One region of the Cytobacillus sp. Bva_UNVM-123 genome, then DNA from elsewhere that is predicted to be linked to it. Evidence: riboswitches for the same ligand, from Rfam matches in the RefSeq annotation. Region 1 holds a riboswitch; the other holds the start of a gene.
The links. A riboswitch is a leader RNA that binds a small molecule or an ion and turns the genes downstream of it on or off. The one in region 1 is predicted to bind FMN.
Positions count from the first base shown of each region.

Region 2: it holds a riboswitch for FMN, as region 1 does, so the genes downstream of both, KDN24_RS16270 (ECF transporter S component) here and ribD (bifunctional diaminohydroxyphosphoribosylaminopyrimidine deaminase/5-amino-6-(5-phosphoribosylamino)uracil reductase RibD) in region 1, are expected to answer to the same signal.

Region 1 is NZ_CM177772.1:4,453,098-4,469,872, forward strand. Features, by position in the region: gene KDN24_RS22900 (DUF2306 domain-containing protein) at 1-167, shown strand, start outside; gene KDN24_RS22905 (alpha/beta fold hydrolase) at 329-1,129, opposite strand; gene KDN24_RS22910 (TetR/AcrR family transcriptional regulator) at 1,130-1,744, opposite strand; gene KDN24_RS22915 (DUF1697 domain-containing protein) at 1,969-2,514, shown strand; gene ribH (6,7-dimethyl-8-ribityllumazine synthase) at 2,800-3,267, opposite strand; gene KDN24_RS22925 (bifunctional 3,4-dihydroxy-2-butanone-4-phosphate synthase/GTP cyclohydrolase II) at 3,283-4,476, opposite strand; gene ribE (riboflavin synthase) at 4,754-5,410, opposite strand; gene ribD (bifunctional diaminohydroxyphosphoribosylaminopyrimidine deaminase/5-amino-6-(5-phosphoribosylamino)uracil reductase RibD) at 5,413-6,510, opposite strand; FMN riboswitch at 6,634-6,783, opposite strand; gene KDN24_RS22940 (DUF4358 domain-containing protein) at 6,867-7,361, opposite strand; gene KDN24_RS22945 (DHHW family protein) at 7,366-8,505, opposite strand; gene KDN24_RS22950 (MBOAT family O-acyltransferase) at 8,518-9,924, opposite strand; gene KDN24_RS22955 (GDSL-type esterase/lipase family protein) at 9,960-10,643, opposite strand; gene KDN24_RS22960 (ATP-binding protein) at 10,923-12,296, opposite strand; gene KDN24_RS22965 (response regulator transcription factor) at 12,289-12,987, opposite strand; gene KDN24_RS22970 (PLC family EF-hand domain-containing protein) at 13,120-13,356, shown strand; gene KDN24_RS22975 (hypothetical protein) at 13,374-13,502, shown strand; gene KDN24_RS22980 (prolyl oligopeptidase family serine peptidase) at 13,635-15,668, opposite strand; gene KDN24_RS22985 (M14 family zinc carboxypeptidase) at 15,754-16,775, opposite strand, start outside.
Region 2 is NZ_CM177772.1:3,153,369-3,170,143, reverse strand. Features, by position in the region: gene ccsB (c-type cytochrome biogenesis protein CcsB) at 1-1,151, shown strand, start outside; gene KDN24_RS16295 (response regulator) at 1,351-2,067, shown strand; gene KDN24_RS16290 (ATP-binding protein) at 2,064-3,845, shown strand; gene sigX (RNA polymerase sigma factor SigX) at 4,040-4,579, shown strand; gene KDN24_RS16280 (RsiX family anti-sigma factor) at 4,566-5,801, shown strand; gene KDN24_RS16275 (hypothetical protein) at 5,974-6,120, shown strand; FMN riboswitch at 6,188-6,360, shown strand; gene KDN24_RS16270 (ECF transporter S component) at 6,524-7,108, shown strand; gene KDN24_RS16265 (ferredoxin) at 7,214-7,462, opposite strand; gene KDN24_RS16260 (YpbB family protein) at 7,698-8,765, shown strand; gene KDN24_RS16255 (RecQ family ATP-dependent DNA helicase) at 8,762-10,255, shown strand; gene KDN24_RS16250 (CPBP family intramembrane glutamic endopeptidase) at 10,265-10,864, shown strand; gene KDN24_RS16245 (LysM peptidoglycan-binding domain-containing protein) at 10,857-11,564, shown strand; gene KDN24_RS16240 (YpbF family protein) at 11,682-12,140, shown strand; gene KDN24_RS16235 (CBS domain-containing protein) at 12,337-12,969, shown strand; one part of gene KDN24_RS16230 (IS3 family transposase) at 13,064-13,517, shown strand; one part of gene KDN24_RS16230 (IS3 family transposase) at 13,517-14,418, shown strand; gene KDN24_RS16225 (metallophosphoesterase) at 14,557-15,339, shown strand; gene KDN24_RS16220 (genetic competence negative regulator) at 15,449-16,027, shown strand; gene KDN24_RS16215 (Glu/Leu/Phe/Val family dehydrogenase) at 16,300-16,775, shown strand, end outside.

The DNA of each region.
Region 1 (16,775 bases):
GTTTCTTTCTTTCCTTTGCAAATATGACTATTTATATAATTGTAGCCATTGCTCATAACGCAATGAATTTTTCCTATGGAAATGCCTATACGATAGCAGTCTGGTTATGTTGGATTCTTAATCTATTTATAGCAGAGATAACAATTAGAAAAAGAGCATTCATATAAGAGGGAAATGATACATCCACAACAGGAGCCTATATAACTAGAGAGACCGTCTCTCCTGACGGTCTCTCTTTAAATCAATTTTTATAAAATGAAAATATACTTCGCTAATTCATAGAAAAAGGCAATTAAAGAGGATAAATCTCCTTAAAATAACCTCCTTTTTATATAATTGATTGAACAAAAGAAATTAGTAGTTTATTAAATTCCTCATAGTTATCATAATTTGCATTATGAGAAGCATTGGAAATAACCTTCAATGAATACCCTGTCTTTTCTGTCCAGCTATTACAGTACTTTTTAACATAACCTGTATTGTCATATTCTCCATAAGTAATCAGAATTGGACAATTGAATTGAACTTCATCTTCGATCTTCAAAAACTCACCATAAATCGCACTAACCGCCTTCAACATATCTTTTTTGCCCAAACTAACTAATGTTTTGTACATACTTGTCCTTGCTTCATCCGTTACCGTAATAGCTTTAGCACCTGCTTTACAGTAATAACTATAGGGATACAATTTGGCAATGGCAGAATAGTGTTTAATCCAAAACAGTTCCGACTTCTTATAATAACTTTTACCAAAAGGCGTTGTGCCGATGCCTACAAAACCTATTACTTTATCTTTATATTCATGAATAAAAGACTGAGCAATATAACCTCCTGCTGACTGCCCTACTAATACTATTTTTTCTATATTTTCTTGTTCGAGTATAGTTAACAGCTCTTCATTTACATTTGCGAAGGAAAAATCTTCATAGGGTCTAGATTTTCCATGTAAAGGATAATCCCAAGCTATCAACTTATATTCAGCAGATAGATGGACAACTTGTTTATCAAAAAGGGTGTGGTCTGCTGTTAATCCATGACAAAAGACAATAGCAAATTTCTGTGGGGTAACCATTTCATTCGTCCAGTAATAGACTGTTCCTTTAGAGGATTGTATATTTTTTTCAAACATTTACTTCTCCTTCCTATAATAATTGTGTTTTAAGTTTTTTAAATACAAACGGAATTCATTTAAAGCTCCTTCTTTTTCCATCTTTCCATTATCAAAGACTCGAAAATAAAAGCCGTTTGATAAATCAATAATGATTTCATAGAGAATCTCTAAGTCGTCCTCATGACGAAACTTAGACTTGTCGACACAATTTAACACTTCCATTTTTCTTCTTTTTATACTTTCTGAAATTATGCGATTTACTTCTTTATTATTTATTAGGCTATTTTCATCATAAACCCTCATCAAAAATCGGTATTTAAAAGGAAACCTCTCTATCAACTTTAATCGTAGATTAAGTTCATATTCTAGCAAATCAAAAAAGTCTTGCCCATTAGTATAGATCTTGGTATTTTCTTGGTCTTGAAGTATTCTAATTGCTGATAAAAACAGAAATTCATACAAAGTTTGCTTATTGTGAAAATAATGAAACAAAAGAGATTTGGATATCCCTGCTTCATCAGCTATCAGTTGCATCGAAGCTTTTTTATATGTGTTGCTTGAAAATACCTTATACCCCGAATTCAGAATTTTTCGTTGTTTTCGATCTGGAAGTCCAAAAAAATGTTTATTCATGTTCTACCTCATTGACCAAATCGGTTAATTGTTTTATAAAACAGTATACTGATTGACCGATTTTGAGAAGGGGTTTTGGCCCAATTTATAAAAACTGATTTCTGATCAGTATCTAAGAAATACGAAAACTCTATCATCTCCTTTCAGGAGCAGGATAGTACAGCTGGTATAGTATAAGATATAATGGATTAATAAGTAAAAAATCGATAGGAGGATAGTTAGTTATGGTTTATATCGCTCTTCTTCGTGGGATTAATGTAGGTGGAAAAAATAAAATTGACATGAAGTTGCTTAAACAAACGTTTGAACGAGTCGGAATGAATGATGTGGTAACATACATCAATACAGGTAATATTATTTTTTCATACAAAGGCACTTCAAAAACTGAACTATCATGTATTTTGGAAGAAGCGATACATAATGATTTTGGATTGCTAATTAAAGTAGTCGTTCGTAGTTTCGATGATATTAGAGGAATTATTAACGCTATTCCTGATACATGGAAAAATGACAAAGACATGAAAAGTGATGTCCTGTTTTTGTGGGATGAAATTGATAATGAATCCGTGCTATTGAATTTGGTCATCAAACCAAATATTGACACGGTGAAATATGTCCCTGGAGCGATTCTATGGTCTGTTGAAAAGGAAAATGTAACTAAAAGCGGAATGTCAAAGATCATTGGATCAAAGGTATACAAACAAGTTACGGTAAGAAATGTCAATACCGCTCGTAAGATATATGAACTCATGCAAGCTCAAAACAGTTAAGAAATCTACTTCAAGAGGACATAGCAGGTAAGCAATTAAGTATGAATGAATTTATAGTCCCCTTTAGGGGAAGCCTGAAAAACAATCCGCGGTTGGCAGATCATTCAAAGCAGCTTGAGATGTGGCTAATTCATGCCCTTATATAGGGATGAGAAAACCACCGGTTAGACCGGTGGTTTTGATGATGCCATTTAGTTGTTAAAAAACACCTATTATTCGATTATTAAGTTTGATAATTTTAGTTTTCTAGTGAACTATCTAGGTTAACCCAGCAACAAAAAAAGTTTACTTAAAGTTTTTGTAAAGATTACCCATTTCAATAGCTCCTACAGCAGCTTCGTAACCTTTATTTCCAGCTTTTGTACCTGCACGTTCTATCGCCTGTTCAATTGTGTCTGTTGTTAGCACACCAAAGATGATCGGTATTCCACTTTGCATTCCTGAATTTGCCACACCTTTTGCCACTTCACTGCTAACATATTCAAAGTGAGGAGTAGCGCCTCTAATTACTGTTCCTAGTGTAATTATTGAGTTAAACTCGCCTTGGTCGGCTAATTTCTTCGCTGCAAGAGGAATTTCAAAAGCGCCAGGAACCCACATTACTGTAATATCCTCTTCGTTGACACCATGTCTTTTAAGTGCATCCTCTGCTCCACTAAGTAATTTATTCGTTATAAACTCATTAAAACGAGAAACTACAATTCCAATTTTCAACCCTGTACCAATTAAATTCCCCTCAAGCACTTTTTTCATCATCATCCACTCCTATTAAAATGTTAGTAAATGTCCAAGCTTTTCTTGTTTTGTTTTAAGATAATGTTCATTTTCCTTTTTCGTTGTCATTTGAATGGGCACTCGCTCAACTACCTCTAAGCCATAATCAGCAAGGCCGGCTATTTTTCGAGGATTATTTGTTAATAAACGCATCTTTCTAACACCAAGATTTCGTAATATTTGGGCACCAATACTATAGTCGCGTAAATCTGCCTTAAATCCTAGCTTATGATTAGCTTCGACGGTATCATAACCTTCTTCTTGGAGCTTGTATGCTTTTAATTTATTTATCAAACCAATTCCTCTTCCTTCTTGTCTCATATAAAGCAAGATCCCCTGTCCTTCCTCTTCAATTTGAGCAAGGGCGGCATGAAGCTGAGGACCACAATCACAGCGATTAGAACCAAACACATCTCCAGTTAAACATTCTGAATGTACTCTTAAAAGAATGGGCTCATCTTCATTAATCTCACCTTTTACAAGAGCTATATGCTCCTTGCCATCATTCCTAGTAGTAAACCCGATTGCCCTAAAGTCCCCAAATTCAGTAGGGAGCTGGATTTCTACTTCCCTCTTAACTAGCGAATCGTACTCTAACCGATACTCAATAAGATCTTTAATCGTAATCATTTTCAAATTGATTTTTTCTGCAACCTTTTTTAAATCATCTATACGTGCCATCGTTCCATCATCATTCATAATTTCACAAATTACACCTGTCAATTTTGAATCAGCTAGTCTAGCCAAATCAATCGCTGCTTCCGTATGTCCTTTCCGGCGTAGAACACCACCTTCTTTTGCTACAAGGGGAAAAATATGTCCTGGTCTTTTAAAATCACTTGGAAGAGAGTCTTCATCAAATATTTTTTGAACAGTCAAAGCTCGTTCAAATGCACTAATTCCTGTTGTTGTTCCAACATGGTCAATACTAACTGTAAAGGCTGTTTCATGACTGTCTGTGTTGACCTCCACCATTGGTTCAAGTTCTAGTCTTTCAGCTATTGACTCTGCAATAGGAACACAAATCAGTCCTCTACCTTCCTTAGCCATGAAATTAATCATTTCTGGAGTCGCAAATTCCCCCAGACCTACAAAATCTCCTTCATTTTCACGATCCTCATCATCACAAACAATGATGACCTTTCCTGCTTTTAAGTCTTCCAGTGCATCCTCTATTTTATGGAACATAGGCCTGTTACCCCTTTCATTTCATAATGATGTCTTTTACTTTCTTATCTCACAGTGAATCATTATGAATTTGACTGACTACATAAAGTGAAACTCAATCAGTGGGGGTTTTTCCGAAGCACAGGAAGTGCAAGTAACGCTTCGCCTTATTGGTCCCTCTAAAGGCCTCCATCTCCCACTGATTGTTAGTTGAACTAATCGGGCATTTACGGGCTGTTAGATCCCCCTCTTAGAATTTAGGTTCCCTCTTCTTCTTAAAGTGGGGTCTTACAGCACGTTAATCTGCGATAAATCCATTCTCTTTTAGAAAATCCGTAGAAATACTGCCGTCTTGCTTTTGCCGTCTATTTTTATCAAGAAAGGAGTAGAGGTATTTTCCAATCATGTCAAACTCGATATTAACCTTATCCCCTATCTTCTTTTTACCAAGAACACTTTCTTTCGTTGTATGTGGGATGATGGACACTGTTACTTGATCATTGTTTATCCCGAATATCGTTAATGATGTTCCATCAAGGGCAATAGACCCTTTATACAAGATTAGATGGTTGAATTCTCTAGGAAAAGTAATGTCAAAATAGATGGCATTTTCCTTTAATTCTCTTTTGACAATTTGTCCGACAGCATCGACATGTCCAGAAACAAAGTGTCCTCCAAAACGGCCATTTGAACTCATAGCTCGTTCTAGATTAACTTGTGAGCCCTGCTGCAGCCCTGACAATGATGTACTGTGAAATGTTTCAGGCATAAGATCAACAAGAAAGGAAGTATGGTTGTATTCTGTTACGGTTAAACAGACACCGTTTACGGCGATGCTGTCTCCAAGTTTTAAATCATCTAGAACTTTCTTTCCTTGAATGGTTAGGACCATGGTACTCCCTTGAGATTGTATTTTTTGAATCGTCCCTAACTCTTCAATTATTCCGGTAAACAAGATTAGTCTCCTCCCTCTTTAAGAGGCTTTGCAGTGATTTTAATATCTGGACCCAACTGTTCCACCGCTGAAAAATGAAGTTTTTTCCCTAACTTCACGAGATCGGTGCCAACTCCACCAATAAAAGGAATAGCATTCCTGCCACCAATTATTTTTGGAGCAATATACGTTATAATTTGCTGAAAAGCATCTTCTTCAATAAATGAAGCGTGGATTTCTGAACCTCCCTCTACTAATACGGACATTATCTTATGTTCGCCTAAAGTATCTAAAACTTCCTTTACGGAAATAGTAGATCTCCCTTGTGAAATAACGGTTACACCGAGGCTCTCAAGTTCTTTTTTTCGATTAATATTGAACTGATCTCCTGTAAAAATGATTGTCTTAGTAGAGCGATCTTGAATAACATTTGAAGAAATTGGAATCTTTAATTCCGTGTCTAAAACAATTCGAATGGGATTTTTTCCACCTTGGGGTCTTCTGGTGGTTAAAAGGGGATTATCTTGTAAGATTGTGTTGATTCCTACTAATATTCCGTCATGCTCATGACGAAGATTATGCACATCTTGTCGTGATTCAGGTGAGGTAATCCACTTACTATCACCTGATTTAGCTGCTGTTTTTCCATCTAATGAAATGCCTGCTTTTATGGTAACAAATGGAGTTTTTGTTTGAATAAAGTGAAAAAACTTTTCGTTGACCTGCAGAGCTTCTTCTCTACATAGGCCAACATCGACCTCAATTCCTGCATTTCTAAGCTTTTCAATGCCTTTGCCTGCAACAAGAGGATTTGGGTCTAGAGTTGCTACGAAAACCTTTTTAATGCCTGTCTCTAATATAAGGTCAGCACAAGGAGGTGTTTTCCCATGGTGGCTACAGGGCTCAAGTGTGACATACATAATGGCATCCTTGGCAATGCCTGTAGCAGCTCTAATAGCATGAACTTCTGCATGGGGAGTACCTGCTTTAAAATGGGCACCTGTCCCAACTAATCTCCCATCCTTCACTAACACAGCACCAACGCTTGGGTTCGGGCTTGTTTGGCCCATAGTAGCGCGCGCTAATGAAATGGCTAAGTTCATATATTCACAATCGTTCATCTAAAATAAGGTAGCCCCTTTCTTTATAGATTCTCCATTGAAACAAAAAATCCCTTACTAATAGTAGTAAGGGAGAAATAGGCAGCACAAATAAATGTCCAAATGAGCATTTTTGAACAATTTATATTCCTTCTCCCATCCAGACTTTTACTGTCGGCTTTGGAATTTCACCAAATCCACCGTTTTCATATTCATGAACCCGGGTCACGGACTAAGAGGTACACATACCTCATCACCGCCGGTTGGGAATTGCACCCGACCCCGAAGGAAATCCTATTGAATTATAAAAAGAATAGCAGATTAAATAAATTACTACAAGCATTATAGATTTATAGAAATTAGTAGATTATGCTTCGTTAAAATGCACCATCAAACGCACGTTCCATTGAATCGGCCTCTTTAGAAACCGCGAAGAAGACAAATGGCCCCTTCGTTTTTAACACATGATTTTCGACAAGAAAATATTCATCTGGGCGATAGTCCTTGAATTTCATTTTCTGTGCTTCGATTCGTTGCTCAATATTCTCTTTGACACTTTCTGCCTGACTCTCATCCTTTAGCTTGATAACGGCCAATTCGTCAGCCTTTACATTTGATGCAGACGTATAAAGAATAAAATCATCCACGTCGACTGCATCCATCTTATACATTTTCTGAAGCTTATTCAGATCCCCCTTTTTCATTTCCTTTAGACTCACTCCCTGTTCGATACTTTTTCCGATTTCGATGGCCGACAATTGAGCTGGTATCTTGACATCCTTGCCCGAGCAACCGGACAAAACGCCAATCACGATAACTAATGCAAACAGAAGCGGGTAAAAACTGCTCTTCCCTTTCCAGTGTTTTTTCATTTGATCACTCCGTTAAATTTTTTATAAATGGGTCCTCAAAAAACGTATTCGCATTATAAAGCAATAGCATATCCTGAATACCGTGTTCATTCACGAACGTCACCAAATCTTCCTCATAATACCGAAGGTCTACTACATTAATTTCGCTAAAATGATTTAATAAGAAAGGAATGAGGCTGTTTGCGTACGAATCTTTGACAACCAGCAGTTTTCTCCCTGACGTATTAGCCGTCTTAATTTGGATAAGCGCATGGTTACCGTTAAGAAACACCGCATATTTATCCTTCCTTTGTAGCTGCTCCATCTCATACAATGAATCCGTTGTCTTCCCTTCATCAACATATGTTACGGTATATTTCTTTTGATCCTTTGGCAAATACAGCTTCATACGATCGGGCCGTACATGTTTGAAACCGCTTTTTGAATATAGTGAGCCGTAAAATTCAGCGGCTACTTGCTTAATATTAAACTCTTCCTCAGTCTGCGGTGTCAGCCCCATTTGTCTGCAAAGCTCAAGGTAAGCAACATAAGCGCCTTGGGTCGTCCAATGATGATCGGTCTTATAAAATATAGGTTGATTGCTCTCAGCATATAAACTTGGAAAAACATCAATAAAACGAATATTGGGTTGCAGCATTTGCTGTACTTTTTTCAGATATGTTTCTTGATCGCCGATGATAGCATATTTCGGGAGCTTGTCTTTATATAGAGCTGCTGCCGTTGGCACAAGCATCATGTATTTTTGTAATTCAGGTGTGGCTTGGTTAAATGCATGAATGGCATCAATCTTTTCCTTCAAATCCTCTTTCGTTGGGGGATTAAATTCCTGAATCAGATACCCGTTATTCCCCAGGTAAATTCCATTACTCTCCTTTTTCCCCATAAGTCGGTCCGTATCGTTTTTTGCTCCGATCCAAAAGTCTCTGAAAATAAATTGGTCGGACACATATTTTTCGAAATCAACAGTGAAATCTCCTGACAGCAATGCTTTCAGCGAGAATGGCGGCAACTGCTCCAGTATCCGGTTTTCCGACTCGGAAAATGAACGATCCGTCGACGAAAGATTAAAAACTGCGACTACGCTTATAAATAGAAGCAGTAGTAAGGCCAGCGATTTTTTTATGATTTTTTTGTAATTTTCCATGGCTGTCCCCTTTTAAAATCGAAAGTATAAAAACGGATTGTATGTTTCATTGACTAAATATGCCGTCGATAGGAACATGAATAGTAAATAAACAAGTGGAATAGTTATCACGCCGGCAATTCTCCATTTTTCCTTCATGCAAGATAACATCTTTCCCGGAAGCGGAGTTGCACAGATGGCTAATACAAAAAACAATACAATATTCGTAGACAAATCATAGAGCGCCTGCTGATCCGCAAAACCATTCCCGCCAAAACCAAACATCACACTGATGAAACGCCAAGCAGAAGTCAGATTCTCCACTTCAAACAAAACCCAGCCGATTATAACGACCATAAGGGTGTAAACATGGCCGACAAAAGCGGGTCTGCGTCCAAGACTTTGCAAGAGAAATAGTTTCTCAATCATCACAAAGAAACCAAAATACAAGCCCCACACGATAAAATTCCAGCTGGCCCCATGCCATAAGCCCGTTAAAAACCAGACAACCAATAAGTTCCGGAGCTGCTTCATGAGCCCTGACCTATTGCCGCCAAACGGTATATAAACGTATTCCCGAAACCAGCTGCCGAGCGAAATATGCCATCTACGCCAAAATTCTGTTACACTTTTGGAGATATAGGGATAACGAAAGTTTTCCATGAAATCAAACCCGAACATTTTGCCTAGCCCGCGAGCCATATCAGAATAACCGCTGAAATCAAAATAGATTTGCAATGTAAATGCGATAATGCCGAGCCAGGCGGATAGTACGCTCAATTCCTCAATCTGTGTCGCTTTAACACTTGCCCACAATAATCCAATATTGTTGGCTAGCAGCACTTTTTTGGCAAGTCCTCTGATGAACAGCTCTGCACCTTCACCAAAACGGTCCAGCGACACCTTACGGGAAACAAGCTGCCCCGCGATGTAGCCGTATTTAACAATGGGACCGGCAACAAGCTGTGGGAACATGGCTACGTATGCCCCAAAAGAGATGATATTCTTTTGCACTGGTACTTTATCCAAGTAGACGTCAATGACATAAGACATCGTTTGAAACGTATAAAAGGATATACCCACTGGTAGTGGCAGATCGGCCACTTGGATATTTAGTTGAAACACCTGATTAATATTGTCCACCACAAAATTGGCATATTTGAAAAATCCGAGAATGCCCAGACTACCGGCCATCGAACCGATAAAGATTGATCTAACAATCAACTTTCGATGTCTATACTTATCGATCAGCAGCCCGTTGATATAATCGAAGACAGTGGAAAATATCATGATGAAAATGTATAGCGGCTCACCCCATGCATAAAAGATCAGGCTGACGACAAGCAGGATAGCATTCCGAAAATTCATTGGAGATATGTAATAGATTAGAACGGTAATTGGTAGAAAGAAGAACAGAAATAGTAAACTGCTAAAGACCAATATTTACACCCCCAAATGGCTGTTCCATTTGTCTCCTATTCCACTTGCTCTTTCAGCAAATCCAGCATTCTTTTGTAAAACTCCGGTTTAAAATGAATTCCGTCCGAGTCGTACAGATCATCTGAGCCGTTTGAAAATATCGGGGACAAATCAACAAATCCAATATTTTTCTTCTCCGATTGCTCTTTTAAGCCTTGGTTATAATCATTGATATTTTTGTATCTCGGTTCCAGCTTTTCCGCTTCCACCGTCACTGGAGTGACCGTTAAAAGTGTAATTTTTGCTTGCGGAAGTTTTTCCTTGATCGTACCGATCAGCTTCTCATAGTTTTTCATAGAATAGTCTTTGGGATTATCCACAGGCCACAAAATGTCATCTGAACCCAATTGGATAAAGATATGTTCCGGGTCCCGCTTGATCAACTCATCAATATCTTCCAGTGCAAATTCCGCCGTTTTTCCTGCGCCGGCCAGAACATTCTCCTCTTCAAGTACATCATGAAAGGATAAACCCTCTGTAATGGAATCTCCAAAAAATACGCTAGTCCGGAAAAGTGCTTGATAAGCAGTTTCCGCTGAGCCTTTTGATTCGGTTGCCTGTTCTTCGGCTTGGGGGTTAGGTTGCTGCGGGTTCGAACTTGCGGATTCATTTCCGCATGCTGCCAAGGCAAGTGTCATACCCCCAAGCAGTAATGTCGTAACTATTTTCTTCATGATCATGTTTCTCTCTTTCATTTAATTTTTAGAGCTTTCTTAATTCCGGCCAGAATAGAGCTTGCCATCCGGTATCGGACAGCTTTCGTGAGCATTCCATTCTCTTCTTTCGATCGAGTCATACGTTCTCTCCTCCACCTGAAAAACAGTGTAATTGCTAGAGATAAAGATAAGGTGCAGATTATATCAAATTGTCATATAGAATTAGGTTTGCTACGGCAAATAAAAAGGAGCTGTCCCTCGCAGGTCAGAAAAAGACCTGCGAGGACAGCTCCCCAAAACTAACTATATATTTGTTCCTTTTTGAAAAAGAATTGAAACTGTTGTCCCAGCATTCTGAGTACTATCAATTTTTATAATAGCATCGTGAGCATCAACTAAGGCTTTTACAATAGACAGCCCGATTCCTATTCCCCCTGTTTTACGTGCTCTTGATTTGTCACCACGGTAAAAACGATGAAAGATAAATGGTAGGTCCTCTTTCGCTATGCCGATACCCTCGTCTTTAATAATAAACCCGACATAATGCTCCATTTCTTTAATTGAAACCGTTACACTTTTTCCTGAAGGAGTATAATTTAATGCATTTTGAATGATATTCGTTAAAATTTGAATTAATCGATCATGATCTGCACATAAATAATACTCTTTATCTGTCTTTTTAATATTTAATTTTACACCTCTTTTGTTGAAAGATGGCTTAAATTGATTTTCGATTAAAGCAAGTATTTTTCCCGTCTCAATTTCAGTTTTATGTAATTGTATTTGAGGATTTTCAGCAGACAAAAGTTTCTCTAATTCGTTCACAAGCCTGACCAATCTCATCAATTCATCATGACTTTGTTGAAGTCTTTTTTGAGTGGGTTCCCAAACTCCATCCTGATAGGCTTCAATTTGACTTCTTAAGGTTGCTAGAGGTGTCCTAAGCTCATGTGCAAGATCTCCTGTAAATTGTTTTCTTAATAACTCTTCTCTAGATAGAGATTCAGCTAAATTATTAAAAGATGTTCCGAGTAATTTCATCTCTTCCGATAGATTTTCCACTGGTACTCGTACGTTCAAATTATGATTCTGAATTTCTTTAACTGCTTGCGAAAGACGATTAAACCCTGAAGTAAGCTTTTTAGAAAATAAAATACTAAACAACAATGAGAGAACAATTGTTAATCCCACTGCTACAATAATATAACGCTTGATTGTTTCTAAAAAAACAAATTCTTCATCAACCATTCCTAGTGGATAAAAAGCTTCGATCGTTCCAATTTTTTTATTATCGATCATTATTGGATATAAAGTAGAATGTAACTTTTTATCTTGATTGCTAGGCTGCATCCCCATTTGTTCCATCATGTTAATCATTGATGTAGAATCAACCTGTAACCCCCCTTCAATATCAAACACCTTATAAAATAATTTCTCTATCATAGCCTGTTCATGCATATAGTTAAAAATCTGATTATTCTTGAATTCCCCAGTCTTTTTATATTCAGCCACTATTTCTTGTTTAATGCGATTAATCTTTTTTTCTCGATCCTGATTGAGATAATTCACAAAACTAGATTCAAAACCCCATTGAATCGATAGGCTTACAAAGACGATTCCACTTAATGAAACTAAGAGAATGTAAAAAAGAATTCTAAAGCGCAATGTCTTAAACATCCATTTTTCCTCCGAATTTATATCCCATACCAAATACTGTTAAAATAAAATTAGGATGTCTTGTATCATCTTCAATCTTTTTCCTTAAGTTTTTTATATGAGTATCAATATTTCGTTCATACCCTTCAAAAAAAGTTCCATCTTCCTGTACTTTTGCAAGTAAATCCGCACGACTATACACACGACCAGGATAATGAACGAAATTCGTAAGAAGCTTATATTCAATAGGTGTTAACGCAATAATATTTCCATCAACCTTTACTTCTTTCTTAAAAAAATCTAGAACAAGCTTGCCATTATTAAAAGCCATGTGCTTGGTAGTTCCATCCTTATTAACTCTCCTTAAAATGGCTTGTGCTCTCACAACTACTTCTCTCGGACTAAAGGGTTTTATTACATAATCATCTGCCCCTATTAAAATCCCATTGATTCTATCTTCCTCAGCAGACCTTGCTGTTAACATAATGATCGGTACATCATTATCTTTCCTAATTAGGCTACAGACTTCTTGACCAGAAATATCCGGAAGCATCAAGTCAAGTACAATAAGATCTGGGTTGTCATTCCTTGCTTTTCTCAATGCTTCTATTCCGTTCTCAGCTATTATCACACTGTATCCTGCTTTATTGAAATAAGCTTGAAGAATTTCTGTAATCATCGGCTCATCATCGACTAAAAGGATCTTAATCACTATTATCACCTCAATTCGTAGTTTATCACTTTTAGAAATTAATAAATCAATCTCCATAACTTCCACATAAGTTCTCCATCATATCTCCATTTATTCAGTTTATTCTAGAACCAAGAAGGGAGAGGAAATAGAATGAAAAAATTAGCTATCGGAATTTTAAGCACAACATTTATTTTAGGAGCAGGAACTTATGCATTTGCACAAGGAACTGGGAATGGATTTTTGAACTTTGAAGAAATGAAGCCGTATATGCAGAAAATGCATCCGAACTTCAACGACAAAGAGCTACAAGATATGTACCAGGCATGCCATGGAGAAGGCGGGATTATGGAAAATGGTAGCCCACAAGGTATGATGAATAAATTCTAACCATGAGGTGAAACGAGATGATGGGAGTACCTGGATTTGGAATGATGGGTTATGGTCTTTTTGGATGGCTAATAAACCTTGTCGTTATAGGATTTGTAGTGTACTTTGCCGTCAAGCTTGCATTGCAGGCAAAGGATAAGAATTGATTTGATTATTATCCCCCCTTATTAAAGGATTGGTCTCTACCAATCCTTTATCTTTTTCGTTTAACAAAAAAACTAGCCCAACTTTATTTAATGATAACGTTGGGCTAGCTGTATTGGACATCATAAGAATATCTAGAGTTTAAGTGCCGTTGCTATAAATGTCTGCATCTCAGCAAATGTCTTAAACATTTCCTCCCCCTTCCCTCTATCATGGGAACCCTCCGCAATAACGCGAAGAAGGATTGGATTCTCACTCTGATTCAACTCCTGCATTTTTGCAGCAAATTTTTTCGCATGATAAGGAGGGACATTATTGTCAAATTCACCTGTTTGTAAATATATTGCTGGATACTTGGCTGGTTTTATATTGTGGTATGGTGAATAGGAAAGCATGTAATCAAATAGCTCTTTATCCATTGGATCACCATACTCCGTTATATACATAGGACCTCTATCGTCATTTTTAAATCTTATCATATCTGTATGAGGAACTGATGCAATAACTGCCCCCCAAAGGTCAGGGCGGAGTGTGGTCAAGGCTGTCATTAATAATCCCCCATTCGATCCACCACAAATTGCAATTTTCTTGGGGTTAGTCCATCCTTTCTCAATTAACCATTCTGTTATATCAATAAAGTCAAAAAATACGTTTTTCTTGTTTTCTAAATTCCCTTCCCTGTGCCATTGGGTACCATACTCATTTCCCCCGCGTATGTTGCAATTGACATAGACAAGTCCCTTTTCCACCCATTCATGAATATCCATCCCTATGAAAAAGTTTGCAAAGGACGGAGGCATAGCATGATTATAACCACCATAGCCATACATTAAGGTGGGGTTATTACCATCCAAATCGATATCCTTTTTATGAACAATGAAGGCAGGAACCCTAGTCCCATCACGGACTACAATAAACTCTCTTGTAACAGTAATATCGTCTTTTACATCTGCTTCCTCTGTTACAAATGCTGTTTTAAGTTCATCCGTTTTTAAATTATATTTAAGTCTACTAGGTGGGATTAAGAAGGATTCAAAGCCAAAATATATGATGCCTGACGGTGAAACTACTGTTGAATTAAATCCTCCTATTCCGGCTACTGTCCCCATTTCAGATGGTAAAGTTAAATTTTTAATCCACTCACCTTGATAATCAAAAACAGCTAACTCTGAAACAACGTCGTTCATATAGGAAACGATTATTTTTTCATCTTCCGCTATTGCACCTTGAATAATCTTTCCACATTCCGGGATTACGATTTTTGCATTTTCATAGGTTCCGCCGCTCGCATCAATAGCAATGATTTTACCAAAAGGGGAGTTATCGTTTGAAACAACATAATGGTAATGATTTGTTGTGCCTATATATTCAAAACCACCCACTATATTTCCGGTTAAGAGGCGTGCTTCCTTTTTATCAGCTTCGATCATTATAAGCTTACTGTTTACATAATCAGTACATATTTGGGCAAATATGTATTTGCCATCCCTAGAGGCCTTTAGCATGATAAAAGGAGAATTTTCGTAATAAATGAATACTGTTTCTGTCACATCTGTTTTCCAATTATACGTCTTAATATAATTTATATTTATTCCTTTCTCATGGTCAACCTCCGCATCAGAGAAGTACATTGTTTCCCCATCGCCCGACCAGACAGCAGAAAAGCAGTTATCTATTTGCTTAAACAATTCCTTTGTTTGATAGTTGTAAATCAATGCAGATGGACGTGCTGCACCATGAGGATTTGCAGAAACAATGCATAGTCCATTGTCATTTGGTGAGGGGCTTACATCATAAATATTAAATTTATTGTCAAACATATTACCATTGGCAATAATATCAAGTTCATTATATTCTAAGTCTAAAATAACTGCAGACATTTCCCCTTTCCCATTCATTTTGCCAGCAAAAATTTTATCTCCTAGCTCATATTCACCAAAATATTCAGTTCTTATTACTTTTTCACGTAGCGTCTTTTGAAGTCCTTGAACATCATCCTTAATTGAAGTAGCAAAATAGTTTTCAGTAAACCTATTTTGTTGTTCGACCCATTCTAATACCTCTGGGTCCTTTGCATTTTCAAGCCAAACAAAGGGATCAGACAAGGTTGTTCCATGGTAAATCTCGCTAAATTCAACTTTTTTTGTATGAGGATATTTTATTTTCATTATTTATACCTCTTTCACTTTTTATTAAATAATGGCCCGCAGCCCGTCTGCATAAAATACAGATAAGCAACGGACCATCTAATTTCTATATGCTATGAACTTTTTTCTTTTGCAAATAATCTGCAACTAAAAGCCCACATTCCAACTGTATAGCAACGAGATTTTTAATAGGTACAACCTGATAATTTATTTTCTCTTCCAATTCTTCACTAAGTTCTTTTAATTTTTCAAGTGCGCTGTCAAACGACTCTTTCAAAGTATCTTTTTTATTCTGATTATCTTCGTTATTCTCTGCCATCTTTGTTAATTCGGTTTCACTTGCCCTTACCAATAAGCCATAGGAGAGCATTTTATAAAACTTTGTGACTAATAGATTGTCAAACTTCTCTGCAACTGTCGCAGTCTTAGAGAAATCAGGATTTACCGAAACCATTGTTCTCGTAGCGGCGTTGCTTTCCTTATTGTCGGTAAATGCCTCCAATGCTAATCGGAAAGGATTCCGTTCATCTGTAAAATCTTTGATTTTATTTAGCGTTTTTATGATAAATTCATCTGCCTCTTCTGTAAAATCAAGACTCTGCAAGACAGCATCCTTTCTACTTAAATCCGATTCCGTCAAATCTTTGATTCTTTCATCATAGAAATAAGGCAATTCAGTCAACAAGGTAAACGATCCCCACTTTTCCTTCGCGTAGTCGGCGCTACACGTACCAACATTTAGACTCTTCTCAGGATTTTCAATGCCGTACTCTTCCAAATAGTCATAATTTTGGCGAATTCCTAAACTTTGATAAATAGCAGGATCATATGTTACACAGTAAGGTGCTTCTGGTTCTCCCAAGCTGAGTGGAACCCCTTGTTTTGTTGCTGCATTCCTCATATCATCGTAGATTTCGCGAGTTTCGCTCGTAATATACCAGTACGCACCACCAAAACCAGCATTATGCAGTGAATAGATGAACTTTGGTTTTATCTCATCAATAAGATTCATCATCGCTTCGGTTTCAGGAATAGCTTTACTAAAATGCAAATTTTTATAATCAATTGGGAAAGTCCAGTCTACTTGCTGATGTCCAGCAGGTCTGAAAAAGTTCCGCGAGTATTGAT
Region 2 (16,775 bases), 1.3 Mb from region 1:
CATTTTTTCTATATTTAGTTGCAACAGTCCTTTTTGCTGGTGCCATTAAAGACAAAAAAGCAAAAGAAAAAGAGAAAGGCCAAAATAAATGGGGAAAGTTAGCGATCTTTATAACTATTATTGGTTTTATCTCTCAACTGGGCTACTTCATTACACGCTGGATCGCTGCAGGTCATGCGCCAGTAAGTAATATGTTTGAATTTACGACTTTCTTTGGAATGTCACTCGTCGGGGCATTTATCATTATTTACTTTATGTATAAAACACCTATGCTTGGTGCGTTTACATTGCCTGTTGCAATCTTAATGATTGCCTATGCAAGTATGTTTCCACGCGAGATTTCGCCATTAATTCCGGCTCTACAAAGTGACTGGCTACATATTCATGTTACAACAGCAGCAGTCGGACAAGCGATATTAGCGATTAGTTTTATTGCAGGATTAATTTATTTAGTCAAAGTTATTGATCAATCAAAATTTAGTTTAAAGACATTTGGTTTAGAAGCAATTATGTTTGGATTAGTATGTACACTTGGTTTTGTTCTAATTTCTACAACATTTTCAATGATGGATTATAAAGCTGAATTTAACTGGATAGATAAAAATGATCAGCCTGCGAAAATTGAATACAATCTTCCTGCAATAACAGGTCCACATAAAGGTGAACTATTAACGGAAGGGAAATTTCAACCGCTTGTTGATATGCCTGCTTTAATTAATGCAAAAAAATTAAACACTAATATTTGGTCATTGTTAGTAGGTACGGCATTGTATTTATTACTTAGATTAATATTAAGAAAACGAATCGGAGCTGCCTTAAAACCGCTCGTAAAAAATATTAATCTTGATCTCGTAGATGAAATTGGTTATCGTTCTGTCTTAATTGGCTTTCCGGTGTTTACATTAGGAGCTTTAATATTTGCGATGATTTGGGCACAAATTGCTTGGACGAGGTTTTGGGGCTGGGATCCGAAAGAAGTATGGGCGCTTATTACGTTCCTCTTCTATGCTGCCTTCCTTCATTTGAGATTATCAAAAGGATGGCATGGGGAAAAATCAGCATGGTTAGCTGTACTTGGCTTTGTTATTATAATGTTTAACTTAGTTGCTGTGAACCTTGTTATTGCTGGCTTACACTCATACGCAGGATAATGAAACATACGCAAAGAATGTAAAAAATAGCCTTCACTTCACATTGGTGAAGGCTATTTTTAAAGAAAACGACATTTTTTTCATTGTTTAGAACAAAAAAACGGTATAATAAAGCAAGACAGAACTTTGCAAAAACATTTGTCTCATTAGGTGTTCAATTAATTGAACAGCCTCTATTAACTCAGGGGGGATTTATGCTATGGAAAAGGACGTTAGAATTTTAGTAGTTGATGATGAAGAAAGAATTCGACGTTTATTAAAGATGTATTTGGAGAGGGAAGACTACATAATTGATGAAGCAGAGGACGGGAATACGGCATTATCAAAAGCAGTTGCTAATGATTATGATATCATTCTTCTTGATCTTATGATGCCTGGAAAAGATGGTATTGAAGTATGTAGAGAATTAAGGGAAAAGAAAGCAACACCTGTTATCATGTTAACAGCTAAGGGGGAAGAGGTTAATAGGGTACAAGGCTTTGAAGTTGGTACGGATGACTATATCGTTAAGCCATTTAGTCCAAGAGAGGTTGTGCTCCGTGTTAAAGCGTTGCTAAGACGTTCTTCAAATACGACTTATATTCAAACTGAATCAGCAACAAAAGATATTATCGTCTTTCCGCATTTAACGATTGATCATGATGCCCATCGAGTAACAGCTGATGGAAAAGAAGTGAGCCTCACTCCAAAAGAATATGAATTACTTTACTTTTTAGCAAAATCACCAGATAAAGTATTTGATCGGGAACAACTGCTAAAAGAAGTATGGCACTATGAATTTTTCGGGGATTTGAGAACTGTTGACACACATGTTAAGCGCTTACGTGAAAAACTGAATAAAGTTTCTGAGCAAGCAGCAAAAATGATTGTGACAGTATGGGGTGTAGGTTACAAATTCGAGGTAATAAATGAGTGATGTTTTGGCGGAGTGTAGTTGGTAAGCTTTCGGTTACGATACTTTTACTTGTTTCCTTCGTATTGTTTATTTTAACGATCTTGCTTTTGGAGTTTTTTGAGAACTACCATGTGAAGGAATTAGAAAAGGGGCTAACCAATTCAGGACAGAAAATTGCTCGTATTTTTAATGAGCATGAGCGTGAAATTGGTTTGGAAATTTCTTGGGAATTAGTTGATGATGTAACAAATGTAGTCATTATTAATGGTCCAGATGAAATATACTATTCACCGAATCAAAATCATGCATTTCAATTGCCACTTTCTTTTATTCTTGAAGATGGGGATCTTAAAAAAGTTTTTACCGAAAATAAAACGGTTCAGAAGATTTCATCTGTTTCTAGCAATATTCAACTCAAAAATAATGAGTCTAAAATATTAATTATTGGTGTTCCGTTAGAAGAAACGAGTAGTAAAGACGGTGCTGTTTATATTTATCAATCATTAGAAGTTATTCAGGAAACAACTCGCACTACGACGAAATTCATCTTTCTTGCCGCTGGTGTTGCCATCATATTAACGACGTTTTTTGCCTTTTTCTTATCCACTCGAATTACTGCACCTTTGCGCAAAATGAGAGAGGCAGCATTTGAGGTGGCTCGGGGGAAATTCGATACGAAGATTCCGTTAACCTCCCAAGATGAAATTGGAGAGTTAGCTTTAGCGTTTAATCAAATGGGGAAACAGTTAAAGTTCAATATTAATGCACTCAGTCAAGAAAAGGAGCAGCTTGCTAGTATTTTAAGTGGAATGGCTGATGGTGTTATTACATTTAGTAAAGATGGGACAATCTTAATAACCAATCCTCCTGCAGAGCAGTTTTTACAAAATTGGTATTATGAACAAGACGAGGAAAACAAAAACCCTTCTGCTGTGCCTACGAAAGTAATGGAGCTCTTTGAAAAAGCGGTCAATACTGAAAAGGAACAAGTGGGTGAAATTTCAATTCAAGGTAGATTTTGGGTGATGATCGTTAGTCCACTTTATAATAACACTCATATTCGTGGTGCAGTTGCTGTCATTCGAGATATGACGGAGGAACGGAAGCTTGACAAGTTAAGACAAGATTTTATTGCAAATGTCTCACACGAATTGAGGACTCCGATTGCGATGATGCAAGGGTATAGTGAAGCAATTGTTGATGATATTGCCGGAACCGATGAGGAAAAGAAAGAAATGGCGAGTGTTATTTACGATGAATCACTAAGAATGGGTCGACTCGTTAATGAATTGCTTGATCTTGCCCGAATGGAAGCAGGTCATATTCAGTTAACAAAAGATGATATAGACGTAAATCCATTTCTTCAAAAGGTTGTACGTAAGTTTCAAGGATTAGCAAAGGAAAAAGACATTCAATTAAATCTGCAATTAAATGACCAAATGATGTTGCTTAAATTTGATCCAGATGGAATTGAACAAGTTTTAACGAACTTAATTGATAATGCTATTAGGCATACCCCGAATACTGGTAAGGTGACTGTTTCGGAATATAGTGATGAACGTGGATTATATATTGACGTAATCGATTCAGGTTCTGGAATTCCAGAAGAGGACTTGCCATTTGTGTTTGAACGATTTTATAAAGCAGATAAAGCGAGAACAAGAGGAAGGTCTGGGACAGGCCTAGGTTTAGCGATTGCAAAAAATATCATCAATGCACATAAAGGTAGAATTACCGTCCAAAGCAAAATAAGTCATGGAACAACATTTTCCATCTTTATTCCACGAAATATTGAATAATTTAGAAAATGCTGCCGATTGTTCTTGATTCACACGAAACATTCTTGCTCAAAAAAAGATATTAACGCACTTTGTACAGTGAAGGAAGGATTTTCAGAAAATCCTTCCTTTTTTACATAGTTAATACTATATTATAAGATGTAACTTTTAATTAATAATTAACGACTATAATTATTGAACGGGGAGGGGAATCGATGGACTCCGTTTTTGATGAAATATATCGAAAATATCATCAAGATGTTTTTCAATTTTTGTTTTATATGGTAAAAAACAAAGAGCATGCCGAAGATCTTGTTCAAGAAGTTTATATTCGAGTACTGAAATCGTATGAACGATTTGAGGGGAAAAGCAGCGAGAAAACGTGGCTTTTTTCGATTGCGCGAAATGTAGCAATTGATTCATTCAGAAAAGAAAAAGGCTGGAAACAAAAAATATTAGAGAAATTTGATTGGTCAACTGGGCAAGTAAAAGATGATTGCCCGATCCCTGAGGAAATTGCTGTTCAAAATGAAGAAATACAACTTATTTATAAATGTTTAGATCGGTGTACAGTGGACCAAAGAATGGTTATTATCATGAGATATATTCATGAGCTTTCCATTGTGGAAACAGCTGAAGCTTTACAGTGGACAGAGAGTAAAGTAAAAACAACACAGCATCGAGCATTAAAGGTGCTTAAGAAATATATGGAGGAAAATATAGGAAAGGAGGAGATGGATATTGAAGAAGCATAAGTGGAGCGATGAACAGCTTGAGGATTTATTAAGTCGGATGCCAAAAATTAATGATAATCGTAGTAAGGAAGAGATCTTTCAAAATATGACGATTAAATTAAATCGGCGCAAGCAACGTGTATGGCTCATGCCAACGGCAGCTACAGCGGCAGCTTTGCTTTTGTTTTTCATTCTTGCTCCTAACCTATTTAATTGGCAGCTATCAGAGGAAAAATCAATGGGGGACGCAGTGAGTCGCTCTGTGTCTGAACAAATGAAAGAGGAAAAAGCTGATAATAGCGAAGTAGCGATTGAAAGCACTGAAAAAGAAAAAAGTGCAGAAAGTTTTGATATAAGTAATTTTGATGAAAATGAGGATAAAATAAATTATAAATCTATTTCTACAGAAGATTTCTCAACTGCTATTTATGAGGAAGATTTGAATGGAATGGAAGTATTAACTTACGAAATTCCAGATAAAAATGCAGAAGCGATTGTCCCTGTCAGTATTCTTGTCGAGAAGCAAGAGAATAAATCAAAGTTCGAGCTTTTCGAAGAAAACATGGAAAATTTAAGAGAAGAAGAATGGGGGTTAAGTGAATATTATCCATTAAAGGCACAATTATCGTTAGATAAAGATAGTCGGATTTTAACTGTTGATGTCCCCGCAGTTAATGATTATGATGTTTCGCTTACAAATGAAAATTTCTTTAAAAAAATTCTGACAAACACTATGATTGAATATAATATTGACAAAATTTCTTTAATGACTGATGGCAAACCTGGAATTGATTTTGGACATAATGGTTTCCATACTGAATTTGTAGTAGATGAGAAGCCAGGAAATCATGCTTTTTATTTTTATTATCCTAATGAAACAAACAAAAAGCCATTTATTATTCCGTTTGGTGAGAAGATCAGTTCCATTACAGAGGCGCTAAAGGAAATGAAATATAATCGTGAAGTCGCGAATTTATATGCTTCCATTCCCTCTGAATTGAATTTTGAAGCGGTCGAAAATCCCGAGAAACAATTATTAACACTGACATTTTCCGAGGATTCCAATTTAAATAATGATGAGTCTACTGTTCATACAATAGAAGCGATTCTTCTTACAGCGAAGGAATTTAATTATCGTGCAGTTAAATTGGAAAACGTTCATATAGAAATGATTGGAAGATTTAATTTAAATGAAGAAATTAAAGTTCCGATTGCTGCGAATAAACAGCAGCTTCCATACTAATGATAGAGGAGATAAACCATTCGGTTTGTCTCCTTATTTATTGAAAGAGCTAAGCAAATATCAAGATTTTCAAATCTTTCGTACTAAAAAAAGGAAGGCGAACATAGGGTGAAATGATAAGCAGAAGTGACGTAGGCGCAAAAAGTAAGTTGAAATTAGGAGGAAGGATAAGATGGTAGATTACATAAGACGTTTATTAATTGCTTGTATTATGGGAGCATGTGTTAGTTTATTATTTCTTGGCGGAAAAATGGTACAAGCCGACTTGGACATTGAAAAAGAGATTAAAGATGAGCTCACTAACTATCGGAAAAGTTAAATAGTTAAATCCACTTTCTATTTTTACATTTCTTTAGTATAATAATAGCTGTATAAAATTATATACGGTCTATCTTCGGGGCAGGGTGAAATTCCCGACCGGCGGTGATGAGAATTAATCTCTAAGCCCGCGAGCCTATAAAAAGCGTTTGTGCTTTCCAATTTAGGGATGTGCATAGCTAAGGCAGGATTTGGTGCGATTCCAAAGCCGACAGTACAGTCTGGATGGGAGAAGATGGAGGTTCTGCAGACGTTCAAAAAATGCAGGTTTATTGAACGTTTATTTAGTGAGCCTTTGTAAAACTCCCTCAAGTGTGAAGCTTGGGGGTTTTCTTTTGCGAGGCAATAGCTGCTGAACCTTTCTTCTTTAGGAGAGATAGTCCTAACAAGGAGAGAGGAATAACATGAAAAAACTTTCAATTAAAGCTTTAGTGGCAATTGGAATGTTGAGCAGTATCTCTTATATTTTAATGCTGTTGAATTTTCCAATACCACCATTTCCACAATTTTTGATGATTGACTTTAGCGATATACCTGCATTAATCGCTGCGTTAATTTTTGGCCCATTAGCTGGCATATTAGTGGAATTAATTAAAAATATTTTGGATTATTTTATGACAGGAAGTGCGACTGGTGTTCCGGTTGGTCATATTGCTAATTTCGTTGCTGGTATTCTGTTTGTATTACCGACATATTTTATTTATAGCAAGATGAAATCAAAAAAAGGCATGACATTTGCATTGGTGATCGGTACGCTAATTATGGCGTTTACGATGAGTGTGTTAAATTACTTTATCATTTTACCAGCATATACATTCTTCTTGAATACGCCTTTAATGTCTGCACCAGAAATGCGCACGATGATTGTGACTGGAATTTTGCCGTTTAATATCATTAAAGGATTTATCATTGCAATCGTGTTTATGTTAATATTCTCACGAATGAGTATTTGGTTGAAAAAGCAAAGCTTGAATAGTAATGCTGTTTAATTATATATGAGAGTAAAAAAGCAACAGCCTGCACTGTTGCTTTTTTGATGAATAAAAATAAAATACTCCCACTAATAGGGAGTATTATTTGTAAATGTTATGAAACTATTCAAATTTAAGTGGGTCACCATCAAATGGGCCGTCAGCTACTTTAATGGAATCTGTTGGACAGCCTTCGAAAGCATCCATCATATCATCAATTAATACATCTGGAATTTCAACGATACCTTGGTTATCATCTAGAGTAACGAATGCAATGCCTTCGTCATCATAATCATAAATGTCTGGTGCTGATGCGCCGCACGCCCCACATGCGATGCAAGTTTCCTTGTCAACAATTGTATACTTTGCCATGAAAAAACCTCCCAAATTATTAAACAAAATATTCTTAATGTCTTGCAATTCGAAAGTGAAAACACTTTCTTCACCTCTATTGTAAAACTGAATGGTCAACTTTTCAATAGGAAAAGTATTGAGAATGCTTATCATAGCTACGTCGAGCGATTTCGACAAATGTTCGATTTTTTCGAACTGTATTATTTTATTCATGATAAAATGAAGGTAAATGATTTTCGGATGTGAAAGTAGAATGAACAATAAAAATATCTTTTTTATTGAACAGTTAATTTTATATTGTTTACATAAGCTTGATAAGCAGCGAACAATTTTTTCCATCCTTCATCTTTTTAATGGAAAAAAAACTTCACAGACGATTCAAGATGCACACTTATTTCAACTAACAAATCTTTTTGGTGTATTTCCAAGTATCACCCGTTCTGATTTAGAAAGCTTTATTGCAAAATTAGAAAGAGAAAATCTCATTGACCAAATATTTGAGCAAAAATATCAATTAACAGAAGCTGGGAATGAGCATGTAAAATTTTTTGTGAACGAAAATTTATTGCCGCAATATTTAGATGGATGGAAATTTCATCATAGCGCAAATTTGTTTTGGGAGAGGTTAACTCTTGCTGTGCAAGTTATTTCTCATTTAAGCTATCGAGATACAAAATACATACCTATTCAAAGAAAAAGGGAATACCATTATTGGCTTAAAGGTTATTTATCTCATACATGTCTAAATCGAGACGAACTAAGTAAAAGATTATTTCTTGAGATCGTACATTGTTTTGAAGCAAATCAAGATTTAAATCCTTCGATTTTAGTGTCAAGACTAACAGGATTTCAGAGGATTGGGCTAACAGCTGAACAGTCCGCTCGTTTACATAATATGGATCTTTATTTATACGACATCCAGTTTCAAAACATTCTACACTATATGATCAGTTTTCTGAATGAGCGGAAAAGTGAATTTCCATTATTATTTTTACTGATTGCGGATCTAGTCGCTTCAGCCCCTTTAACCGAATCGACAAGAAAAACGTATTCACTATTAAAAAAACAGTATCAGATCGAAGAAATTGCTCAAATCCGAGGGCTGAAGAAAAGTACAATTGAAGATCATATCGTTGAACTAGCTTTAAATGTTATGGAATTCGATATTTCTCCATTTATTAGTGAAGAGCTGCGTAAGTTAATTGCAGCTGCTTTCGAAAATATTAAATCGAAACAATTAAAGCAAATTAGAAAACTAGTTCCAGAAGCAGATTATTTTCAAATTCGACTCGTATTAGCTCAGGCTGGTGAAAAAATATGACACTAGAAAAACAATTAAAGCGATTTTTTAACTATGAAGCTTTTAGAATTGGTCAAAAGGAAGTGATCTCTTCAGTTTTAGGAGGAAATCATACAATTGCCATGCTGCCTACTGGGACTGGCAAATCCCTATGTTATCAATTGCCTGGTTTTTTACTCGATGGACAAGTTGTCATTATTTCACCACTACTATCGTTAATGCAAGATCAAGCAGAACAGTTGATGATGAATGGCGAAAAAAGTGTAGTCGCATTTAATTCCTTTTTATCACAGAAAGAGAAATCCACAGCAATTCGTCGATTACATCAATATAAATTTATTTTCTTTTCCCCTGAAATGTTAAAGTTGGATTACGTTGTGAACAAGCTACAAAAACTTAACATTTCCTTATTTGTTATTGATGAAGCTCATTGTATTTCTCAATGGGGCTATGATTTTCGGCCAGATTATTTAAAACTCGGTGAAATTAGGGAGAAATTAGGGAATCCAGTTACACTTGCGTTAACAGCAACGGCAACAAAAGAGATAAAGGATGATATTATTTCAACGTTAGCATTCGATCATTGGAATGAATTTATTAATTCCGTTAATCGTCCGAATATCGCTCTTACTGTTGAAACAATGGATTCTTATCAAGAGAAAATAGACAGACTTGTAGAATTGGTTAACCGTTTGGCTGGTCCGGGGATTATTTATTTTAATAGCAAAAAGCTTAGTGAACAAATAGCAGCTTTATTAAAAGACCGAGGCGTTGAAAATGTAATGCCTTATCATGGCGGAATGGAGCAAGAAAATAGAATATTAATTCAGCAACAATTTATTCATGGACAGCTACAAGTTATTTGTGCAACGAGTGCGTTTGGAATGGGGATTAATAAAGAAAATGTTCGCTATGTCATCCATTTTCATATGCCTTTGCAAATGGAAGCTTATTTACAGGAAATCGGACGGGCAGGAAGGGATGGAAAAAGGAGTATTGCGGTTCTTTTATATTCACCAGGTGATGAACAGCTTGCTCATCAGCTGACTGAAGGGGAGATTCCAAGTCCTGAGCAACTTGACTGGTTAATCGAAGTAATAAAGGATCACCCCCATTTAACTAATAAACTAGCTGCTTTTGAAAGTGAACTGAGAAAAGCTACTGGTTTTACAGAAGTTCAATGGAGAATGGTGGCAGATTTTCTGCAAGTAGAAAATGGGCTGCATTTAGAAGAGGCGATTAAAAAATATAAGACTTATAGCAGTGAACGCCTTCAAATAAAGCGAAAAAAGATTTATGATATGTTTAAATGGACGCAAGAGAAAGACTGTCGAAGAAAAAAAATCTTGAAGTATTTTGACGAAGATATGAAAATAGAAAAAGAAGGATACTGCTGTGATCAATGTGGAGTTGAACTGAGCCATTTTTATGCGAATTCAACTCATAAAGAAGCTGAGAGGCGTACATATGACTGGAAAAAACATTTAGCAGAGATTCTTTTAAGTAAGTGAGCGGATAAAATGAATGATAAGTATAATGGATTAATAAAAGAACTTTCGGACAAAGAGCTTTTGTTTCATTTATATTTAACGCAAATAATCCTCCTTGTGATTTCAAGTATTTTAGGGTTTATTTTGTTTAATCGTTTTGAGGACTTTTTCAAATTGTTTAGATGGAATGACATTGATATTTTATTAATCGGTGGAACAGCTGGTCTTATCGTTGTTTTGCTTGATGTCGTCTTAATGAAATTGTTACCCCCTTCTTTCTATGATGATGGAGGGCTGAATGAAAGGATTTTTCGCAATCGAAGTATAATCCATACCGGTTTTATTGCCGCGATCGTTGCTTTTTGTGAAGAAATATTATTTCGTGGCATCATCCAAACCCATGCTGGTCTTCTGATTTCAAGTATCATTTTTGCTGTTGTCCATTATCGATACTTGTTTAATTGGTTTTTATTTTTAAATATAATCGTATTAAGCTTTTTTATCGGTGTTGTGTTCTATATGACGGAGAATTTGGTTGTAACGATATTTATGCATTTTGTAATTGATTTTTTACTCGGTATTATCATTAAATACCGTAATAATAGACAGGAAGGGATGTTCCATGAATAGAGAAGATCCTTATAGAGATCAAGCTGAAAGACTAAGAAAAAAAATCGATAAAGCGCCAGAATTAGGTGATAATAAAATCCAAAAAGAAGAATTACCGCCAAGAAGTAGACATCATCAAGAAAGAAGAAAGAAAAATAAGTGGAAACTAAAGCATCCAGTCATTAGTTTGCTTGCTTTGTTTTTTATTTTATTGCCGATCACGATATTTAGCATGTATAAGTATTGGGAATTAGAAAAAATTAAAAATGCGGAAAAAGCGGCCACGTCAGGAAATAGTTTTGAAATGGTTGGCTTTGAGAATCAAGAAGAAAGCAAAGGAACGTCCATTGAAGAACAAGAATTAGAGAAGGATTCCAATTCTCCTGATGCAAACAAGAGTGAGAAAGAAGATTCTGAGGCTTCGATACATGAAACACCGGTAGTTGACAGTTCTACTAATCAAGATGGTTTAATATCTGATAAAGATAAAGATAAAGATAAAGATGATGATAAACCTGAGGAGAAACCCGAGCAGAAAAAGCCAGAAGATGAAAAAGCAGATCAGGTTGTATATCATACTGTAAAACCAAAAGAAACAATGTATCGAATTGCCATGAACTACTATAAATCACCATCAGGTATTGAAATCATAAAGAAAGCGAATAATTTAAAAAATGAGAATATACAAGCAGGCCAAGTTCTTGTCATTCCGAACAAATAAAGTTTACCTCCCCTTTATTCATAAATTGATGTACAAGCTCATACGATTATGGATAAGGGGAGGCTATAAGATACTGTTCACTTCTCCTTATCGAATGTGAAAATGGAGGGGTGAAATATGGAATTATCAATTAAAATGCTTGATAATCGTACGGACGAGGCGACGAAGCAAATGCTGCAAAAAGTTGTTGAACGAAAGAGGAAATTTGATAAATTAAAGCTTCGTCATTTAATCGTCATGTGGATGACAATCTTTATTGCCTTTTTCTATTTTGTTTATTTGTATTATACTTTGTTCTCTCCTTATTCCTATTCGTTTGCTGCGATGTTTTCTATATTTGTTCATAAATCTTCCAATTTATATTTACTAGTAATAGTTGTTGGATTATATGGGTTGATGAATATGTTAAAAACGAAAAAAGATAAAGCAGAAAAAGAATTTCACGCACTTCGATGTGAAATTATTGATAAAAGTAAAGATCTTTGGAAAAAAGAAGAGGAGTGGAAGAATCGCCATACTGTCTTTGAAATCATGAAGGCAAATTATGATATTAATTTATACCATGAAAACAAGTAGTACTCATAAATAGAATATCTAGTTAATCATACGTAATCTATACATTCGTTCAAAATCTTTACTCTTGTAATGTGCACATCTTTCAATTAAATGCAATTTCATTCTATAATGAAATTTTTTTATTTAAAAGGGAATTTAATAATTCTCGTTGAATTATTAACAATGTAAGAGTATCCAATACTTCGAGGTGATAATGATGTTTGTAAAAAGTGTTATGATTCCTAAATATTCTTGCTATACAATTAACCATGATCAATCTGTAAAGGAAGCTATTGAAAAATTAGAAGAACATAAAATTGATGGCTTGCCAGTTCTTGATGGGGATAACTATATTGGAATTGTTACGAGATATGCAATTTATGAAAGCTATTTTTCCATTGGAAAAGGGAAAGATGATTATTTACAAAACACAAAGGTGAAGGAAATTGCTAAGCAAAAAGATGAGTATTTAATGGGCAATGAAATATTTGAAAAAACCTTGCTTAGTTTGAAAAATACACCTTTGTTCGCGGTTCTCGATGAAAATAAAAAGTTTTTGGGCATAGTAACTCGTTTCGACGTGCTGCTTCAATTCCAATCAGCTTTTGGGATGAATCGATCCGGAGTGAGAATCGCCTTCACAACTTCTGAGGCAGAAGGAAGAATTGCTCGATTATCAGAAATTGCACAAAATTTCCATGAACAAATTATTTCTCTTGTTACATTTGATGAGACTGACAAATTGATCCGTAGGATCGTGATTAAAGTCGAAAAGAATGAGAATATCAGCAAGTTTATAGAAAAGCTTGAGGATTCAGGTTTCAGAATTCTTGATGTGCATGAGGATTAAATAATAACTCTTAGAAAAACCCTTTTAATCAAATATGTTTGAACTGCACCCCAATTGTTAGACACCATCTAACAATTGGAGGTGCAGTTTTTCTATGGCTAAATTTACTGCAGAAGATAAATTACAAGCAGTTGAGCGATATTTAAATGGAAATGAGAGTTCAAATGAAATAGCGAAATCGTTCGGGACTGATCATAAAGCTATCCTTAAATGGGTCAAACAATACGAATACAATGGTGTTGAAGCCTTTATTAAACCTTGTACAAATTACACACAACAGTATAAACTAGACGTACTAAATTACATGATTGAACATGGTACGTCCTTAAATGAAACAGCAGCGATTTTTAAGATCCCTGCCCCTTCAACCATTGTTGTTTGGAGAAATCTATTTGAAACACAAGGATTAGATGCCCTTCAATCAAAGAAAAAGGGGCGTCCATCCATGAAAAAGGAATCCAATCAACAACCTAAACCAGCACCGGTCAAAGGGTCTACCGAAGCACTTGAAGCACGTATTAAACAGCTAGAAATGGAAAATGAGTATTTAAAAAAGTTGAATGCCTTAGTTCAAAACAAGGGAAAATCACCAAACAAGACAAAGCACAAGTAGTCTATGAATTAAGGCATAAATATTCGGTGAAAGCACTTGTAAAACTCGCTGGCATTCCACGTAGCACGTATTATGATTTAGTGAAGCGAATGAATCAACCAGACCCAGATGCCGATTTGAAAGTGGAAATCAAAGCGATTTATGAAGAACATGAAGGTCGTTATGGGTACCGTCGTATTCGTGATGAGCTAGCGAATCGTGGACAAAAAGTAAATCATAAGAAGGTTCAACGTATCATGAAAGAGTTAGGTTTAAAGTGTTTAGTGCGTATGAAAAAATATAAATCATACAAAGGTACAGTTGGTAAAATTGCGCCTAATATTTTAGACCGTAATTTTACCGCAAATGTCCCAAATGAAAAGTGGGTAACAGACATTACGGAATTTAAATTATTCGGCGAGAAACTCTATTTATCTCCTATTTTAGACTTATTTAATAGAGAAATTATTACTTATACAATTGGCTCTAGACCAACGTATTCACTTGTATCAGATATGTTGGTGAAAGCTTTAGAGCGCTTACCAGAGGATCATCAGCTACTAATGCATTCAGATCAAGGCTGGCATTATCAAATGAATCAATACCGGCATGCGCTTAAGTCCAGGGGCATTGTGCAAAGCATGTCTCGTAAAGGCAACTGTTACGACAACTCGGTAATAGAGAATTTCTTTGGTATTATGAAGTCGGAATTCCTCTACTTAAAGGAATTTGAAAGTGTAGAACATTTTAAATTAGAATTAGAAAAATATATCAATTACTATAATACGAAACGAATAAAGGCAAAATTAAAAATGAGTCCGGTGCAATACCGAACTCATTTTACTCAAGCTGCCTGATGAAATAACCGTGTCTAACTTTTAGGGGTCACTTCAGTTTAAAGGGGTTTTTCGTTTCATTTATATGTATGATATTATTTCTATAGATTATAAGATTATGATTGTTTAGAAAATGTAATGGTTTATGTAGGAGGAACTATGTGGTATGTCATAACAATCGCCTTATTAGCTGGAGTTGGACTTATTTTATTTATGCTAAAAGAGGCATTTGCAAATAGGGTCATTCAAAATGAAGTTTTTTTTCATGATTTCCCAGAAAGTTTTGGCGAGATAAAAATATTCTTTATCTCAGATATTCATAAAAGAGTGATATCCGAAGATCTTATTCAGAAAGTGTTGGATATGAAGCCAGATATCGTTATTATTGGCGGGGATTTAATGGAAAAAAGAGTGCCCTTTGAAAGGGTAAAAAACAATATTGATACATTGAAAAAGCTTGGCCCTGTTTATTTCGTATGGGGAAATAATGATTATGAAGTTGATTTTCGAAAATTAGATGCAATGCTACTCCATCTTGGAGTTAAGATTCTCGATAATACCGCTGTTTCATTTGAATCGATTGAAGGTGATCGTCTAATCCTAATAGGAGTAGACGATATAAATCAAAAACGGGATGATCTCGAATTAGCATTACAAGACATTGAAACAGATGGATTTAAAATCCTAATTAGCCATAATCCGAATATCGTATCCAAAATAAAAAAAGAACACAATATTCACCTTGTATTAAGTGGACATACTCATGGGGGGCAAATTCATATACTTGGGTACAGTCCTTATAAAAAAGGAACAATAAAAAAGTTAAAGCAAACAACATTACTAATTAGTAATGGTTATGGAACAACGGCACTGCCATTTCGTCTCGGTGCAAAAGCAGAAACGCACATTATTAAAATTAAGAATTCTTCCCACTTCAACTAATTGGAATATTGGAAATAAGCGTAGCGGGTAAAATAAATGTACGACTCACCATCTTATGCTTATTTCATACACTATTCATAAGAGTTGGTTTTTGGCAGGGGGCATTCGCATGCACTTAGAACGTTTAAATTATAATAAAATCAAAATATTTTTATCATTAGATGACTTGTATGAACGAGGATTAACGAAAGATGATATTTGGAAGGATTCTATGAAATGGCAACAGCTTTTTCATGAAATGCTTGAAGAGGCAAATGAAGAATTCGGGTTTGAAATTCAAGGTCCAGTTGCGGTAGAAATCTTTTCAATGCAGGCTCAAGGTATGATTATGATTGTTACGATGGAAGACGAGAATGAAGAGGACATACTTCAGGATGGTTTTATTGAGATGCAGGTAATAATGGATCGCAGTGAGGAAATTATTTTTGAATTTAATGAATTTGAAAATGTAGTCCAATTAGCTAAGCGCTTAGCGTTAATGAATTTAATGAGCGGAAGTCTTTTTGCTTATAAGGACCAGTATTATATTCACTTTATAAACCAAAACCCGCAAGAATTAAGCAAGCTTGTTGCTATCCTCGCTGAATACGGAAATCCATCCATGTTGAGTTATCATGTTTTGCAAGAATATGGTAAAGAAATTATTGGAAATCATGCTGTTGAAAAGATCGTCCATTATTTTTCATAAGTGATAAAGGCAATTTAATTGAAATAAATTCAAAATGGGGTAAAGTCTAACTTTACCCTAAATTACTTTATGGAGAATTAATTTACAGGAAAATAGTGTATTTTTTTAAGTTGTATATTATATGAAAATAATGATCAGGATTTGATTGGGAACGTTTACATAAAATTATCAAAAAATACGCTTTTCATCTTGCATAAATTAAACAAAGGTGTATACTATGTCATGAAAGCGGACAACAAATGAATGAGATTTTTAGGGGGTTTGGTTTACGAATGGTAGCCAATAATAGTACTGAAACAAATAATGAAGACAAACTGGATGTTTTAAAGTCAACCCAAACTGTTATTCATAAAGCGTTGGAGAAACTAGGGTATTCAGACGAAATGTTTGAGCTTCTCAAAGAGCCGATTCGCATGATGACAGTGAAGATTCCAATCCGGATGGACGATGGAACAGTGAAGGTTTTTACTGGCTACCGGGCTCAGCATAATGATGCAGTGGGACCAACTAAAGGTGGAATTCGCTTCCATCCTAGTGTAACGGAAAAAGAAGTTAAAGCACTTTCGATTTGGATGAGCTTAAAATGCGGAATTGTTGATCTTCCATATGGTGGAGGAAAAGGTGGAATCATTTGCGATCCTCGAAATATGTCATTCCGTGAACTAGAGGCATTAAGCCGTGGGTATGTTCGTGCAATTAGTCAAATTGTAGGACCAACGAAAGATATTCCTGCGCCAGATGTATTTAC